Regions from separate parts of the Rhodovulum sulfidophilum DSM 1374 genome, predicted to be linked through region 3. Evidence: riboswitches for the same ligand, from Rfam matches in the RefSeq annotation. Region 3 holds a riboswitch; each other region holds the start of a gene.
The links. Region 3 has a riboswitch for cobalamin ahead of nrdH (glutaredoxin-like protein NrdH). Riboswitches for the same ligand answer to the same signal wherever they lie in the genome.

Region 1 (3,868 bases), 2.0 Mb from region 3:
GTCTCGCCCAGCGGATTGCCCTCGGGATCGGACACCGCGACGGTGGCATCCGCAGCCATGTCGCCATTGGAAAATCCGACCTCGCCCTCGATCAGGGCGCCATCGGCATAGACCGCCGCGATCACCTTATGCGCAAGCGCGGGCAAGGGCGCCAGAACAAGCGCCAGGGTCAGGAAAACAGGGCGGATCATCGGACGGGTCCTTGCAGGCTGAGAAAGAGATCGGGCTTGACCTGGATGGCCAGATAGACGGCAGCGGCACTCAGCAGCCCCTCGATCGCCATCACCGGAACATGGGCGAGGAGGACGAGCTTGGCCGCCGGAATGAAGGCCGCACCGCTGAGCGCGAGCGCCAGGGCGACGCAGGCGGCGGTCAGCGCGATGGCAAGCGCGCCGCCGATGCCGCCCCAGATCGCGGCGATGCGCGGGCTGCCGGTCGCGATCCCGTGGCGGCAGATGTAATGCACGATCACCGCGGGCAAGGCGATGTCGAGCGTATTGACCCCCAAGACCGTCAGCCCGCCGAAGCCGAAGAAGACGGCCTGCAGCAGAAGCCCCACGAACAGCGCCGGAAAGGCGGCCCAGCCGAGCACCAGCCCGGCCAGACCGTTCAGGATCAGGTGCACCGAGGACGGGCCGATGGGCACATGGATCAGCGAGGCCACGAAGAAGCTGGCCGAGAGCATCCCGGCAGCGGGGATCTTTTCCAGCGTCAGGTCGCGCAGGCCGCGCGCCAGGCCCCCCGCAGCCAGCACCGCGCCGCCGATCACAACGGGCGCCGCCAGCGCCCCGTCCACGATATGCATGGGTCCGTCCCTATTTCAGATCGAAGGCGCGGATCCAGAGGACCGCATCCTGGCTGAGCTCCTTGCCCTCGTATTCGGTATCGGGCCCGACCCCCAGCGCGGCAAAGCCCCAATAGCCCGCCTTCGGCACGCCGAAGGTGAAATAGCCGTTCTCGTCGGAAACCGCGACGATCGCGCCGCCCGGCATCGGCCCGGCAATGGCGGGTTTGGGCGCATCCGTCTCCATGTCGGGCTCGGCCGCCATGTATTCGATCTCGATCTCGGCGCCCGCGACCGGCGCCCCCTCCGACAGCACCCGCCCGGTGAAGGTCGAGCCCGCGATCACGTTATAGGGTTTGACCAGCGGCAGGATCTCGGCCTTGAGCCCCTGCGGGCCGTCCCAGTCGGTCGGCATCTGGCCGCGGTTCACATAGGTCTTGGTGATCTGCTGGATGAAGATGTCCTCGGACTCTTCGTAATAGGGGGCAGGCACCGTCACCAGAACGTAATCGCCCATCCGCTTGACCGGCAGGCTGCCATCCCAGGCCACCGCCTCGTTCAGCGGGCCGTGAAAGACCGTCTGGCTGAGCGTCGGTTTGAGATCGATCCGCTCGCCGCGATGGATGGCGTAGAATTCCAGCGGCTCGCCCATATCCATGACCGGGCCGCTTTCCTGCGGATGCCAGAAGATCAGCTTGACCGGCACATCGCCGGGCGCGTCGATGAGGCTTTCCTCGGTATAGGCCAGCTGGAAATGCGCCGCCGCAACCCCGGGAACGAGGGTCAGGGCGAGCGCGGCGGTCACGAGATTGCCGTGGAAGATCAAGGTCGTTGCCTTTCAACATGGGCGGCCGGACAGGCCGCGGGTGAAAGGACGAACGGGATGAGAGGCTCGGAAGCGGCCGGATTGCGGCCGATCCGGGCCAGACGCGCACCCCGGCGTCCGGTGGAAACCGCCCCCATGCGGGGGGAGGCGGGCGGCCGGCAGGTCTCCTGGCTCGCGGGTCGTCGCTTGGCTGGCCTTCCCGGGGGACATCCCCAGTGGCACTCTCAGCCGCGCTCGCCGCTTACAGTTGCGGGGGCAGCCGCGGAATAGCGCGTCCTTCAGGACGGGCGCACCGCGTTCCCTTTTCACGTCCGGGCCATCGGGGCCCGGGCGAACCGGTCACGGATCCGTCATCGCAAGCGCCGCCCGCCTTGTCAATCCGGCCACTCCTGCGCCCGGCCGCCGCAGCGCCGCCCGGGCGCAGGTCCGTTACGTCACGACCCCGATCCGTATGGGGGCCGTGGTTCGGATTTGACGCCCGCCCTGCGCCGCCCTAGCTCCGCCGGGACATCCAAAGCGAGGGAAAGAGCCCATGACCGCCCGCGACCCCGTCTCCGACGACGATGCCCGCCACGCCGCCAAGATGGCCAAGAAGAAGGCCGCCCGCGACAAGATCATGGCCGGCAAGAGCGACGAGAAGGGGCTGATCCTGGTGCATACCGGCACCGGCAAGGGCAAGTCCTCCTCGGGCTTCGGGATGATCCTGCGCTGCATCGCCCACCAGATGCCCTGCGCCGTCGTCCAGTTCGTCAAGGGTGCCTGGGATACCGGCGAGCGGCGGCTGCTGACCTCGCATTTCGGCGATCTCTGCCAGTTCCACGCCATGGGCGAGGGCTTCACCTGGGAAACCCAGGACCGCGCCCGCGACATCGCCGCCGCCGAAAAGGGCTGGGAGAAGGCGAAGGAGCTGATCCGCGACCCCGAGATCCGGATGGTGCTGCTGGACGAGATCAACATCGCGCTGCGCTACGGCTATCTCGACCCGGCCGAGGTGGTGGCCTTCCTGCAGGCCGACAAGCCCGCCCTGACCCATGTCGTGCTGACCGGCCGCAACGCCCCCGAGGAGGTGATCGAGGCGGCCGATCTGGTGACCGAGATGACGCTGATCAAGCACCCGTTCCGCTCGGGCATCAAGGGCCAGCCCGGCGTCGAATTCTGAGCGGCGCTTGACAATGGCAGGCCCCCGGCCCATCACCCTGCGCCGACTGCCGCAGGAGCCCCGATGACATCCGACCGGACCTCGCGCCCGCCTTCCGACCTGCCCGCCGGTGACGCGGCGCCGCCGATGCCCGAGATTTCGGTGCCGATGCTCGACCCGGCCCCGCCGCGCCGGGCCCGGTCGCTGATGCTGCAGGGCACCAGTTCCGATGTGGGCAAGAGCCTGCTGGTCGCTGGCCTCGCCCGCGCCTATGCGCGGCGGGGCCTGAAGGTCGCGCCGTTCAAGGCGCAGAACATGTCGAACAATGCCGCCGTCGCCGCCGACAGCGACCTGCCGCCCGGCCCCGACGGCACCGCACCTAAGGGCGAGATCGGCCGGGCCCAGGCGCTGCAGGCGCAGGCCGCGGGGCTGCCCCCCTCGATCCACATGAACCCGGTGCTTCTGAAGCCGCAGGCCATGGTCGGCTCGCAGGTCGTGCTTCGGGGCCGTCCGCTGGGCAACTGGCCCGCGCGGCATTACCACAAGCTCAAGCCGCAGCTGCTGCCCGCGGTCATGGACAGTTTCAACCGCGTCGCGGCCGAGGCCGATCTGGTGCTGGTCGAGGGCGCGGGCGCGGGCACCGAGACCTATCTGCGCAAGAGCGACATCGCCAATATGCGGTTCGCCGAGGCCGCCGATCTGCCGGTGGTTCTGGTCACCGACAATGACCGCGGCGGCGCGATGGCGGCCGTGGTCGGGTCGTGGTGCCTGCACAGCGAGGCCGAGCGCGCCCGCATCGCGGGCTATCTGGTCAACAAGTTCCGGGGCTATTTCTCGCTTTACGAACCGGCCTGCGAGACCATCACCGCGACCACCGGCTGGCCCTTTCTGGGGGTCGCGCGCTGGTTCGAGGGCGCGGGCCGGCTTCCGGCCGAGGATGCGCTGGCGCTGGAACGGCCCGCTTCGGGCGCCGGACAGGGGCTGGTGATCGCGGTGCCCCATATCGCGCGGATGGCCAATTTCGACGATCTCGATCCGCTTTCGGCCGAGCCCGGCGTCGATCTGCGCTGGGTCCGCCCGGGCGAGCCCATTCCGGCCGAGGCCGATCTGGTACTGCTGC
Region 2 (3,868 bases), 720 kb from region 3:
GAGATTGAAGAAAGTCGGCTCTGCAGGCGTGGTGCGATAGGGAACCGGCAGCGCGCCGACATGGCACGAGACGGCGGCGCGCACTTCCTTGAGCCATGGCAGCATCGTCTCTGGCCCACGGAAGCAGTTCAGCCCGACCACATCGGCGCCGCCCTGTTCGAGCTGCTGGCAGGTTTCAACGATGCCGACGCCATCCATCATCGCGTTCGCGGCCATCGGCGCGATCGTGAGGACCACGGGCAGGCCGCTGGCCTTAGCAACCTCAAGCGCCAGAAGCGCCTCGCCGGCATAGTAGAAGGTCTCGCCCACGATCATGTCGGCGCGTTCCTCGACGGCCCAGCCGACCATCTCCTCGAACATGGCACGAACCTCGGCCTGCTTGCCGGCATCGACGGGGTCCCAGATATTGGTGTTGGAGATGTTGCCGGCCATCAGGTTGCCGGGCTGCATATCCGCGACCTCGCGGGCGATGCGCAGGGCGGCGCGGTTCAGCGGCTCTAGCAGGTATTCCTTGCCGATGACCCGCATCTTTTCGCGGTGGCCGTTGTAGGTGAAGGCCTCGACGATGTCCGAGCCGGCGTGCTGGAAGTCGAGATGGAGCGCGCGCAGTGCCTCCGGGTGATCCAGCGCGACCTCGGGGACGAACTCGCCCGCAGCGAGATAGCCGCGACGTTCCAGCTCGAACAGGAAGCCTTCGGCACAGATGACGGGGCCGGCGTCGAGCGCGGCGGTGAGCGGGTTGGCGGTCATGACCATGATCCTTCTTCAGAAGTGACGACCATCGTTGGGGGAGCGCCGAGTCTGACTGGTCGCGGGCCGCGGTCCGGCGCAATTGATCCTCGGATCGGCGCGGGGCGCGCGCCGACTGTCTCAGAGGCGGGAACGTCGTACAGCTGCGCCTCCGCGCCGTCGCGGTCGGGGCAGGGCAAGATCAAGGCGGCGGAGCGGCTTACGCAGGGAGGCCCGGATCAGTTCGCAGAACACCGCGACGGCCGGTTTCGATCGCTCCAGATCCATGGCCGCGATACAGGCGTAGATCGCCTCGTCCTTGTAGGGCGCGTTGCCGGGCATCGAACCGAGCCATTGCATGTAGCCCAACTGTCCCTGTTCCCGGGCCCGTTCAGGACTTTCGGGCGCCATGATGGGTCCGTTGATCGTGGTGTGAAGATGCATTGCGCCCTCCGCGCGAATGGGGCGGAGTCAACCGGCGGTAGCAATAGTCTCAGGACGGCATGGTCCATCTTATCTGCTCCTCGTCCGGGGCACCCCGCCCGGGTTGGTATCGAACAGATGGCAGGTCTCCTGACTCGCGGGTCGCCGCTCCCCCGATCCTTCCCGGGCCTTGCTGCCCAGTGGTCGCTTCGGGGTCGCTCGCCGCCTACAGTTGCGGGGGCAGTCACGGCGTTGGGCCTAAGCCCGCACCGCGTTCCCTTTTAAGGTTGGCCGGACATACCGGATAACCACCATCTACTGTACCATGTCTGGGTCTCCTTGTCGGATCAATACCGAATATAGCTGGTTCAGTGTCGCGGTCACCTGCAATTGGAATGGGCTATGTTACGCAAATCGGCTTGGAGATTTGTTGCTTGAATCCAGAGTGATAGCTGGGAGGCGTAAGCGACTATTACCGCCGACCTACCAGATCAAGAACTGGCGGGCCTATAGCCACGCCAGGTGGTGGTCTTCGCAGGTCTGCTCATGCCAACTGGCTAGCACCCTGGATTCGCAACATGAATCCATACTGCATTTGCGCAACAACGCCTGTCTCAATGCTTCATTGCAGGACGACCAGTTCGTGGTCTTGTCGTTTTCGGGGGGGGCAACTGCTTATGGTCTCCCCGCTATCGTGCTGGATTCAAGTAGTGACTCCCCAGAGGCGATTTGTGCAACAAAGCCATATGAGCCAGAACCGCTCCAACGCTTCATCCTGCGGCTCGGCTTCGACCGAACCCCACGGCTAGCAACAAAGCCACCGATCCGGCGCCGAGAGCGACACCCAGAACGCCTCCATACCCAATCTGAGCGGCCATGGCCGCACCTGCAGACATGGCCGCAATCGCGGCGAATTGTCCGGACGTAAACTGCAAGGTGAAATCCGTGGCGGCGCTTTGCGGCGCGGCGCGGTCCATCATCATGGTCGCCATCACGACCGAAACCGGATTATAGCACAGGAAATAGGCGATCGCACCAAACGCCGCTGCTTGTGTGAGCCCCCAGGCCGGCAATAGAAGCGCTGCGACACCGGTGATCTGAAGGCCCACCCCCATAACCAGCGCGTCGCGACGACTGAGGCGATGCATGAGCCATCCGCTGATCAGGGCAGCGACGAGACCGGCAATGGAGCCGAACACATTCACCACCAGGCCGATCCGGGCTGGCCCCCATCCCTGATCTACCAAAAGCGGCATCAGAACAGCATAAGCCATTCCGCTCGATGCCGAAACGAGCAGGACTATTCCCAACCAGCACCTCTGTCCCGGCTGCCACCAGAACACCGTCATCCTGCGATAGAGCTTACCCGTCGCATCCCCGTATCTCTGCCAGGCGGGTTCCTCGAAGCCAATGAGCTGAACCGCGGGAATCGCCGTGAGAACCGCAAGGAGTGTCAAACAGCCTTCCCAACCGATCTGGGGGTAGAGCATCAAAATCAGACCGCCTCCCACCATATTTCCCACCAGGCCACCAGCGATCTGCAATCCGTTCCCCAAACCACGGCCGGTCTCTGGCAATAGGCGACATGCCAGCCCATCCACGGCGATGTCCTGGGTCGCGGCCAGTAACGCCACGCCAAGACAGAGCGCATAGACGAGTGGAAAATCGTCGATCACATCGAACCTGCCAATTGCCAGCAGAAGCAAGACCAAAAGTCCCTGCGTCAACAGCAGCCAGCCGCGGAAATGGCCGCCTCGGCCGATCGTGAAGCGATCTATCATCGGAGCCCAGATCAGTTTAAGCGGCCAGATCAGTCCCAGCATGTAGACCAGCCCCAATACATCGAGCTGGGCTCCCTCGGTCCGAAGGATTGCCACCAGGGCGACCACGAAAAAGTTAAGGCCGAGATATTGCGTCGAGTAGAGGCTTGCGAGAAGAGTCCATTGACGCATGCCCAGGACATCGGTGCCACCCTCACACCGCAAATCATCCGCCATGATCAGAACCTGTGCGTCAGGCCGACGGTCACTGCGCGCCCACGGGCGATCCCACCATAACTCGCGCCACTGTCAGGTGCATAGTAGCCGTAAAGCTCGATCTGCTCATCCAGCAGGTTCTCCACGGCGACATAATACTCGGTTTGCCCTTGCGTCAGCTCCAGTCGCATATCGAGCTTGTGATAAGGGTCGAGATCGAAATGGTTCTGTGGGTCAGCTGGGCGGCTCCCGACGAAACTATAGTCAAGCCGCGCGTCAAGAATCGGATTTGCAAGCCCTAGAAACGACTGCACCGTTCGCCTGTAATTCGTCGAGAGATGAGCGGTCCAAGGGGCGACATCGGGCACCTTGTTTCCGGAATTGACATCCCCGTCGCCGATCCCGAATACATTTGAGGTGATTTCGGCATCGACATAGCTCACACCGGCCGAAATGGAAAACGCGGGGCTGGCATGCCAAGTGCCCTGAAGCTCCAGGCCGCGGCTTTTGGTATCGGCATTCAGAGTGCTGACGACATAGGTCACTGAATCGTAGCTCAAAAGGTGATTGTTGTCGACCTGACTGGCGAACAAGGCGCCGTTCAACTCCAGTGCGCCATCCGCGAAAGCAGTCGAAAAACCGACTTCAACAGTGTCGTTCGTTGCACCATGATAGGGGTCGCTATCGGCCGGTTGTGTGGCGTAGATATTATAGCCACCCGGCACATGACCACGCGCGAT
Region 3 (3,868 bases):
GGTCCTCGTCATTGGTGACCGTCCAGACCTCCGTCAGGCGCGTGAGGTCGTAGTCCCGCCCCTCGACGGCCTCCTTGTGGACAAGCCATTTGGTCGTCACTTCGGTGGTCGTCGCCGTCAGCGGCGTGATCCGGAACAGGATGGAATGATCCGGAAGGAAATGGTTCCATGTCGTCGGGTAGTGGTATTTCAGCAGGGTTCCCGCCGTATCGTCCCGCACCCGTCCGAGGATGCGGGTGACTGCGGGCTTGAGGTCCATCGTGAAGCTTCTGGCCCCGGGCAGAAGCGGCATGCGCGCCAGCCGGTACTGGAAATCGGAGGACATCCGGAACTGCGCGGGATAGCCCTGCGCCTCCATGCGGTCGAAATGCGCCTGCAGATGCGGTGGGGTCGCGCCCTCCTTGATACCGGTCACGGTCGGATCGTCGGTGAAGGAACGGCAGAGGCCCGGGTGATTGCCGCCGCAATGGTAGCACTCGCGATTGTTCTCCCAGACCAGCTTCCAGTTGCCGTTCTCGACGATGGTCGACTCGAAGGCGACCTTGGCATCGGTCAGGTCATGCACGGCCAGATAGGGCCGGGCGAGATCGGCGAAGGCATCGAAATCGGGGGCGGCATCGGCAAGGCAGATGTAGACGAGGCCCTCCAGTTCACGACAGTGAACCGGTTTCAGCCCATGCGCCGAGGCGTCGAAATCGGGGCCCATGTCCCGCGCCCAGAGGAGCCGGCCGTCAAGCTCGTAGGTCCATTGGTGATAGGGGCAGACGAGCTTCGGCAGGTTGCCCTTCGCGCCCTTGCAGATGATCGAGCCGCGATGGCGGCAGGAATTGTGGAAGGCGCGGATCGTCCCGTCCTGACCGCGCACGAGGATCACGCGGTAGGCGCCAACCTTGTGCGTGACGAAAGATCCCGGCTTTTCAAGCTCGCAGGCCGGGATCGCGAAGAGCCAGTCGCGATACCAGATGGTCTCCAGATCCGCCTCGAAAATGGCGGGATCGGTGTAGAAGGGCCGCTCGAGCGCATAGCCCGGTTTGCGTTCGGCCAGAAGACGCGGAAGATCGTGTTTCATCTGCGGTGTTCCTGCCCGCGCCCCGCGGGTCGAATGCTGGGGCGGAGGACGGGCAGTGCCGGGAGGGATGGCGTCCGGCCACCCCCACACGGGCGTCTGCACCGCCACCCGCGGTTGACGTCTCATGCAAGGCTGGTTTCCGGACTTCGGGCATGGCCTTCTGGCCAGGCATGACGCCTTCCCGGAGCATGTCGCCCCAGTGGTTTTCGCCATGCCCTTCGCGCCGTTACCGTTGCGGGGGCAGTGCCGGAATTGCACCGGCTTCCCAATTCTCCGCTGTCACCAGCGGCACCTTGCCCTTTCTGTTTACCAAGCCGGCCTCCCGCAGCTTACACGAAAACGACTTCGTCGAGCTGGAAAGCGCCACGCCCAAGGGCGTTCTTTGGCGAAACCAATACCTATATATTGACACCAATCGTCGCAGCCCCTCAATATGCAGATGCTTTGGTGCCCGCGACTCGCGTCAAGGGCCAAGAGGGAAGCCGGTGCAAATCCGGCACTGCCCCCGCAACTGTAAGCGGCGAGCGACGCTGACACGCCACTGGGATGCGTCCCGGGAAGGCCGGCCGAGCAACGACCCGCAAGCCAGGAAACCTGCCAGAGCGCAAAAGATGACGACCGAAGGCGGAGGGCCTCGGGGCGCACATGCGAGATTGGCAGACGACACCATTCGTCACGCCAGGCTGTGTCCCTTGCCTGAAGAACAATGAAAGGGGACCAGCAATGTCCATCATCGTCTATTCCAAGCCGGCCTGCGTGCAATGTACGGCCACCACCCGCGCGCTCGAGGCCCGCGGCCTTCCCTACGAGCTGATCGACCTGACCGAGGACGACAAGGCTTTCGCCCATGTCTCGGAACTGGGCTACCGGCAGTTGCCGGTCGTGGTCGCGGGCAAGGATCACTGGGCGGGCTTCCGTCCCGACCTGATCGGCCGGCTGGCCTGAGCGCCATGGCGGGGCTCGTCTATTTTTCCTCACGCTCGGGCAACACGGCGCGCTTCGTCGAGCGGCTGGGCCTGCCTGCGGTGCGGATCCCGATCTCGGGCGACGATCTGCCCCGCCCCGATACGCCCTTCGCGCTGATCTGCCCGACCTATGCCGATGGCGAAGGGCGCGGCGCGGTGCCGAAACAGGTAATCCGCTTTCTCAACGACCCCGCACGGCGCGCGCTCCTGCGGGGCGTGATCGCCAGCGGCAACCGCAATTTCGGCACCACCTATGCGCTGTCCGGCGAGGTCATCTCGCGCAAGTGCAGGGTGCCGGTGCTCTACCGTTTCGAGCTTGCCGGCACCGATACCGATATCGCCCGCGTTCGCGATGGGTTGGACAAATTCTGGGAGATGGAATGCTTGACCGTGTAACCGACGCAAAACCGGCAAAGCCCGACAGCACGCTCGACTACCACGCGCTGAACGCGATGTTGAACCTCTATGACGAGGACGGGACCATCCGTTTCGAGGCCGACCGCATGGCCGCGCGGCAGTATTTCCTGCAGCACGTCAACCGGAACACGGTCTTCTTCCACTCGCTCGACGAGAAGCTCGGCTATCTCGTGGACGAGGGGTATTACGAGGCCGACGTGCTTGACCAGTATCCGCGCGCCTTCCTGCATCGGATCTGGGACGCGGCCTATGCCAGGAAGTTCCGCTTTCCGACCTTCCTCGGGGCCTTCAAATACTACACCAGCTACACGCTGAAGACCCGCGACGGGCAGCGCTACCTCGAGCGCTACGAGGACCGCGTGGTCATGGTCGCGCTCGCGCTCGCCCGCGGCGACGAGGCGCTGGCCATGTCCTTCATGGACGAGATCATCTCGGGACGGTTCCAGCCCGCCACGCCCACCTTCCTGAATGCCGGGAAAAAGTCGCGGGGCGAGCTGATCTCGTGCTTCCTTCTCAGGGTCGAGGACAACATGGAGTCCATCGGCCGCGCCATCAATTCCGCGCTGCAACTCAGCAAGCGCGGCGGGGGCGTGGCCCTGATGCTGACCAATATCCGCGAGCATGGCGCCCCCATCAAGGGCATCGAGAACCAGTCCTCGGGCGTGATCCCCGTGATGAAGCTTCTCGAGGATTCCTTCTCCTATGCCAACCAGCTGGGCGCGCGGCAGGGGGCGGGAGCGGTCTACCTGAATGCCCATCACCCCGACATCCTGCGCTTTCTCGACACCAAGCGCGAGAACGCGGACGAGAAGATCCGCATCAAGACGCTGAGCCTCGGCGTGGTGATCCCCGACGTGACCTTCGAACTCGCCAAGCAGAACGAGGAAATGTATCTGTTCTCGCCGCATGACGTCGAGAAGGTCTACGGCATGCCCTTCTCGGACATCTCGGTGACCGAGAAATACGACGAGATGGTCGGCGACAAGCGCATCCGCAAGCAGAAGATCAACGCGCGCGAATTCTTCCAGACGCTGGCCGAGATCCAGTTCGAAAGCGGCTACCCCTACATCATGTTCGAGGACACGGTGAACCGCGCGAACCCTGTCGCGGGGCGGATCGCCATGTCGAACCTGTGCTCCGAGATCCTGCAGGTGAACGAGGCCAGCGCGTTCAACGACGACCTCAGCTATCGCCATCTCGGCACCGACATTTCCTGCAATCTCGGATCGCTGAACATCGCGGCCACGATGGACGGGCCGGATTTCGGCGGCACTGTCGAGGCCGCCATCCGTGCGCTGACTGCGGTGTCCGAGATGTCGGCCATCGACTCGGTCCCGTCGATCCGGCGCGGCAATGACGAGGCCCATGCGGTGGGCCTTGGCCAGATGAACCTGCACGGCTTCCTTGCGCGCGAGCG
Region 4 (3,868 bases), 1.6 Mb from region 3:
CCAGTTCGCCCGGCCAGTCGACGCTCGAATGCCGGACCAGCCCGGAGATCGCAAGCTCAGCCAAGCTGTGCCTTCGCCTCGTCGAAATAGACCCGTTCGGCGGCCTCGCCCTTCTTGCCGGTATTGAAGGACGCCATCGGGCGGTGATAGCCCATCACCCTGGTCCAGACCTCGCAGCGGGTGCGCTCTTCGTCCGTCAGGACGATTTCGGCATCGCGGGTCGTCATGTCCTTGTCGATCATGGTCATCGGATCACTCCTTCAGCTGGCTTTCGCGCGCTTCGCCGCAATCAGCTCGGCGTCGCATTTGGGGCAGAATTCGTGCTCGCCCGCGAGATACCCGTGTTTCGGGCAGATCGAGAAGGTGGGCGTCACGGTGATATAGGGCAGGCGGAACGAGGACAGCGACCGGCGGACCAGCTTCTTGCAGGCCTCGGCCGAGGAGATCCGTTCGCCCATGTAAAGGTGCAGGACCGTGCCGCCGGTATAGCGGGCCTGCAGCGGCTCCTGATGTTCCAGCGCCTCGAACGGATCGGAGGTATACCCGACCGGAAGCTGGGTCGAGTTGGTGTAATAGGGCTGATCGTCGGTGCCCGCCTGCAGGATGCCCGGGAAGCGCTTGCGGTCCTCGCGGGCGAAGCGGTAGGTCGTGCCCTCGGCGGGCGTCGCCTCGAGATTGTACATGTGCCCGGTCTCTTCCTGGTATTCGACCATCCGGGCGCGCAGGTGGTCCATCAGCCGGATCGCAAGCCCCTGACCGGCCTCGGTCGAGATGTCCTCGCGGTCGTCGGTGAAGTTCCGGATCATCTCGTTCACGCCATTCACGCCCAGCGTCGAGAAATGGTTTCGGAGCGTGCCGAGATAGCGCTTGGTATAGGGGAAAAGCCCGGCCTCGATATGGCGCTCGATCACCTTGCGCTTGAGTTCCAGACTTGTGCGCGCGATAGCCGCCAGCCGGTCGAGCGCGGCCAGAAGCCCCGCCTCGTCGCCCTTGTGCAGATGGCCGAGCCGGGCGCAGTTGATGGTGACGACGCCAAGGCTGCCGGTCTGCTCGGCCGAGCCGAACAGCCCGTTGCCGCGTTTCAAGAGCTCGGTCAGGTCAAGCTGCAAGCGGCAGCACATCGACCGGACCATATGCGGCTCAAGCTCGGAATTCACGAAGTTCTGGAAATAGGGCAGCCCGTATTTCGCCGTCATCTCGAAGAGATAACCGGCATTTTCGCTCTCCCACGGAAAATCGGGAGTGATGTTGTAGGTCGGGATCGGGAAGGTGAAGACCCGACCCTTGGCATCGCCCGCGGTCATCACCTCCATATAGGCGCGGTTGATCATGTCCATCTCGGACTGCAACGCGCCATAGGCGAAATCGGCCTCGCGCCCGCCGATCACCGGCACCTGGTCCTTCAGGTCATCCGGGCAGGTCCAGTCGAAGGTCAGGTTGGTGAAGGGCGTCTGGGTGCCCCAGCGCGAGGGCACGTTGAGATTGTAGATGAATTCCTGCATCGCCTGACGGACGGCGGCGTAATCCAGCCCGTCGATCCGCACATAGGGCGCCAGATAGGTGTCGAACGAGCTGAAAGCCTGGGCGCCCGCCCATTCGTTCTGCAGAGTGCCGAGGAAATTGACGATCTGGCCGAGCGCGCTGGTCAGGTGCATCGGCGGACCGGATTCGATGCTGCCGGGCACCCCGTTCAGCCCCTCGCGCAACAGCGTCCTCAGCGACCAGCCCGCGCAATAGCCCGCGAACATGTCGAGATCGTGGATATGGATGTCGCCGTCGCGATGCGCCTGGCCGACTTCCGGCGGGTAGATATGGCTCAGCCAGTAATTCGCCGTCACCTTGCCCGAGGTGTTCAGGATCATGCCGCCCAGCGAATAGCCCTGATTGGCATTGGCATTCACCCGCCAGTCCGAGCGGTCGAGATATTCGTTGATCGAGCTTTCGACATCGACCAGCACCTGCCGGTCCTCGCGCAGCCGCGCATGCTGGGCGCGATAGACGGCGTAGGCGCGCACCGTCGCGATCCGGTTGGCGCCGATCAGGGCCTGTTCGACGGCATCCTGGATTTCCTCGATATCGGGCGTGCCATCCGCGTGGCGGAAGCTCAGCACCCGCACCACCTGGGCGGTGAGATGGGCGGCCTCCTCGGCGCCGAATTCGCCGGTGGCCTCGCCCGCACGGGCGATGGCCCGGGCGATCCGGCCGGCGTCGAAGGGAACGATCTGGCCGTCGCGGTTGGCGACGGAACGGGGCGAGGGGGCGGTCATGGCGGTTCGCTTTCGGTTCTGGTCAGGGGCGGCACGCAGGGAGGCACGCGGACCCGCCGGTCCGACGCACGCACCCGAGCCCACCGCTCGCGGTCGTTCGGTCCGCTCTGGCAGGTCTCCTGACTTCGCGGCTCGGACGCCCTGGCCCTCCTTCCCGGCGTCTTGCGCCAGTGGATCAAGGGGCCGCGGCTTGCCGCTGACAGTTGCGGGGGCAGTGCCGGACTCTCACCGGCTTCCCTCTTCGCCCACGGCGCAAACCGCGGGAACCAAAGCAACAGTATATTGATGTTTGCGGGGGCGTATTGTCAACATGTAGCGGGTGCGACCTTCGCGCACCCCCCGGGCCCTGTCATCGGGCCGGGTCACTGACAGTCGCGCGGCAATGCGGGATACGGGTCTCTTTGCCGGGGTCCTCGCACCGCCATCCCGGCTCTGGTGGGCGGGGTAGGCGATCGGCGCTGTCGCCGCAAGCTGAAGCCGCTATGCTGGCGCCGATCTGCCGGAGGGGAAAGCGATGGAACATATGGAATGGCAAGGGCTTCTGACGAAGGCTCGGCACGAGCAGCGCGAGCCTGCCCCGGATGAGGCCGAAACGCGCGCGGCGCGCGATAGGCGGCGTCCGGCGTTTCTGGCCGATCTCGACCGGGTGATCTTCTCGCAGCCGTTCCGGCGCCTGGCCAACAAGACCCAGGTGCATCCGCTTTACGAGAACGACCACCTGCATCACCGGATGATCCACAGCCTCGAGACCAGCAGCGTGGGCCGCTCGCTTGGGTTCGAGGTCGGGCAGGCGCTGGCCGCGAAGAGCATCCTGCTCGACGGCGCCGGGCACGACCTGTCCTATATCCTGCAGGCGGCCTGTGCCGCCCATGACATCGGCAACCCGCCCTTCGGCCATGCGGGCGAGGATGCGATTTCGGAATGGTTCGAGATGCGAAAGCCCTTCGGTGCGGATCTGAGTGAGGGCCAGCGCCGCGAGTTCGAGCATTTCGAGGGCAATGCCCAGGGCTTTCGGATCCTGACCCGGCTGGAGATGTCCCGGCGCGAGGGCGGCATGCGGCTGACCCACGCTGTTTTGGGGGCCTTCACGAAGTATCCCTGTCTCGCGCGCGACGGCGCGCTGGGTAAGGCGGCGCCCTATATCGGACGCAAGAAGTTCGGCGCCTTCGAGGCCGAGGCTGCGCATCTGGAGGAGATGGCGCGAAGCACCGGTCTGATCCCGCAGGACGGCGGCTGGGTGCGCCATCCGCTGGCCTTCCTGGTCGAGGCGGCCGACAATATCTGCTATAATATCCTCGATCTCGAGGACGCCTTCACCAGCGGCGTGCTGCCCTTCGGCGAGGTTGAGACGCTTCTGCGGGGACTGATCGAGAAAGATGTCCAGCGGGAGGAGGGGGCCGCCGATGCCCGGTACGACGCCGAACATGTGGGCAAGCTGCGGGCTGACGCCGTGGGCGCGCTGATCCGCGCCAGCGTCGCGGCCTTTCTCGATCACCATGACGAGATCCTGGCAGGCCGGTTCTCGACCGAGCTGACGGATGTCTTCGCGCTGAAAGAGGCCTTCGCGGCGATTTCCGAGGTCGCGAATGACCGGATCTTCC

Region 1: it holds a riboswitch for cobalamin, as region 3 does, so the genes downstream of both, A6W98_RS09935 (DUF4198 domain-containing protein) here and nrdH (glutaredoxin-like protein NrdH) in region 3, are expected to answer to the same signal.
Region 2: it holds a riboswitch for cobalamin, as region 3 does, so the genes downstream of both, A6W98_RS03920 (hypothetical protein) here and nrdH (glutaredoxin-like protein NrdH) in region 3, are expected to answer to the same signal.
Region 4: it holds a riboswitch for cobalamin, as region 3 does, so the genes downstream of both, A6W98_RS07810 (ribonucleoside triphosphate reductase) here and nrdH (glutaredoxin-like protein NrdH) in region 3, are expected to answer to the same signal.

The regions. Positions count from the first base shown of each region.
Region 1 is NZ_CP015418.1:2,096,689-2,100,556, reverse strand. It holds gene A6W98_RS09945 (cobalt ABC transporter permease) at 1-191, opposite strand, end outside; gene cbiM (cobalt transporter CbiM) at 188-805, opposite strand; gene A6W98_RS09935 (DUF4198 domain-containing protein) at 816-1,610, opposite strand; cobalamin riboswitch at 1,751-1,965, opposite strand; gene cobO (cob(I)yrinic acid a,c-diamide adenosyltransferase) at 2,143-2,769, shown strand; gene A6W98_RS09925 (cobyric acid synthase) at 2,917-3,868, shown strand, end outside.
Region 2 is NZ_CP015418.1:786,096-789,963, reverse strand. It holds gene A6W98_RS03925 (homocysteine S-methyltransferase family protein) at 1-750, opposite strand, end outside; gene A6W98_RS03920 (hypothetical protein) at 871-1,173, opposite strand; cobalamin riboswitch at 1,276-1,483, opposite strand; gene A6W98_RS03915 (MFS transporter) at 1,923-3,149, opposite strand; gene A6W98_RS03910 (TonB-dependent receptor) at 3,152-3,868, opposite strand, start outside.
Region 3 is NZ_CP015418.1:66,961-70,828, reverse strand. It holds gene A6W98_RS00290 (aromatic ring-hydroxylating oxygenase subunit alpha) at 1-1,069, opposite strand, end outside; cobalamin riboswitch at 1,183-1,380, opposite strand; cobalamin riboswitch at 1,498-1,685, shown strand; gene nrdH (glutaredoxin-like protein NrdH) at 1,793-2,014, shown strand; gene nrdI (class Ib ribonucleoside-diphosphate reductase assembly flavoprotein NrdI) at 2,020-2,430, shown strand; gene nrdE (class 1b ribonucleoside-diphosphate reductase subunit alpha) at 2,415-3,868, shown strand, end outside.
Region 4 is NZ_CP015418.1:1,642,811-1,646,678, forward strand. It holds gene A6W98_RS07800 (anaerobic ribonucleoside-triphosphate reductase activating protein) at 1-64, opposite strand, end outside; partial or broken gene A6W98_RS07810 (ribonucleoside triphosphate reductase) at 57-2,267, opposite strand; cobalamin riboswitch at 2,360-2,553, opposite strand; gene dgt (dGTP triphosphohydrolase) at 2,782-3,868, shown strand, end outside.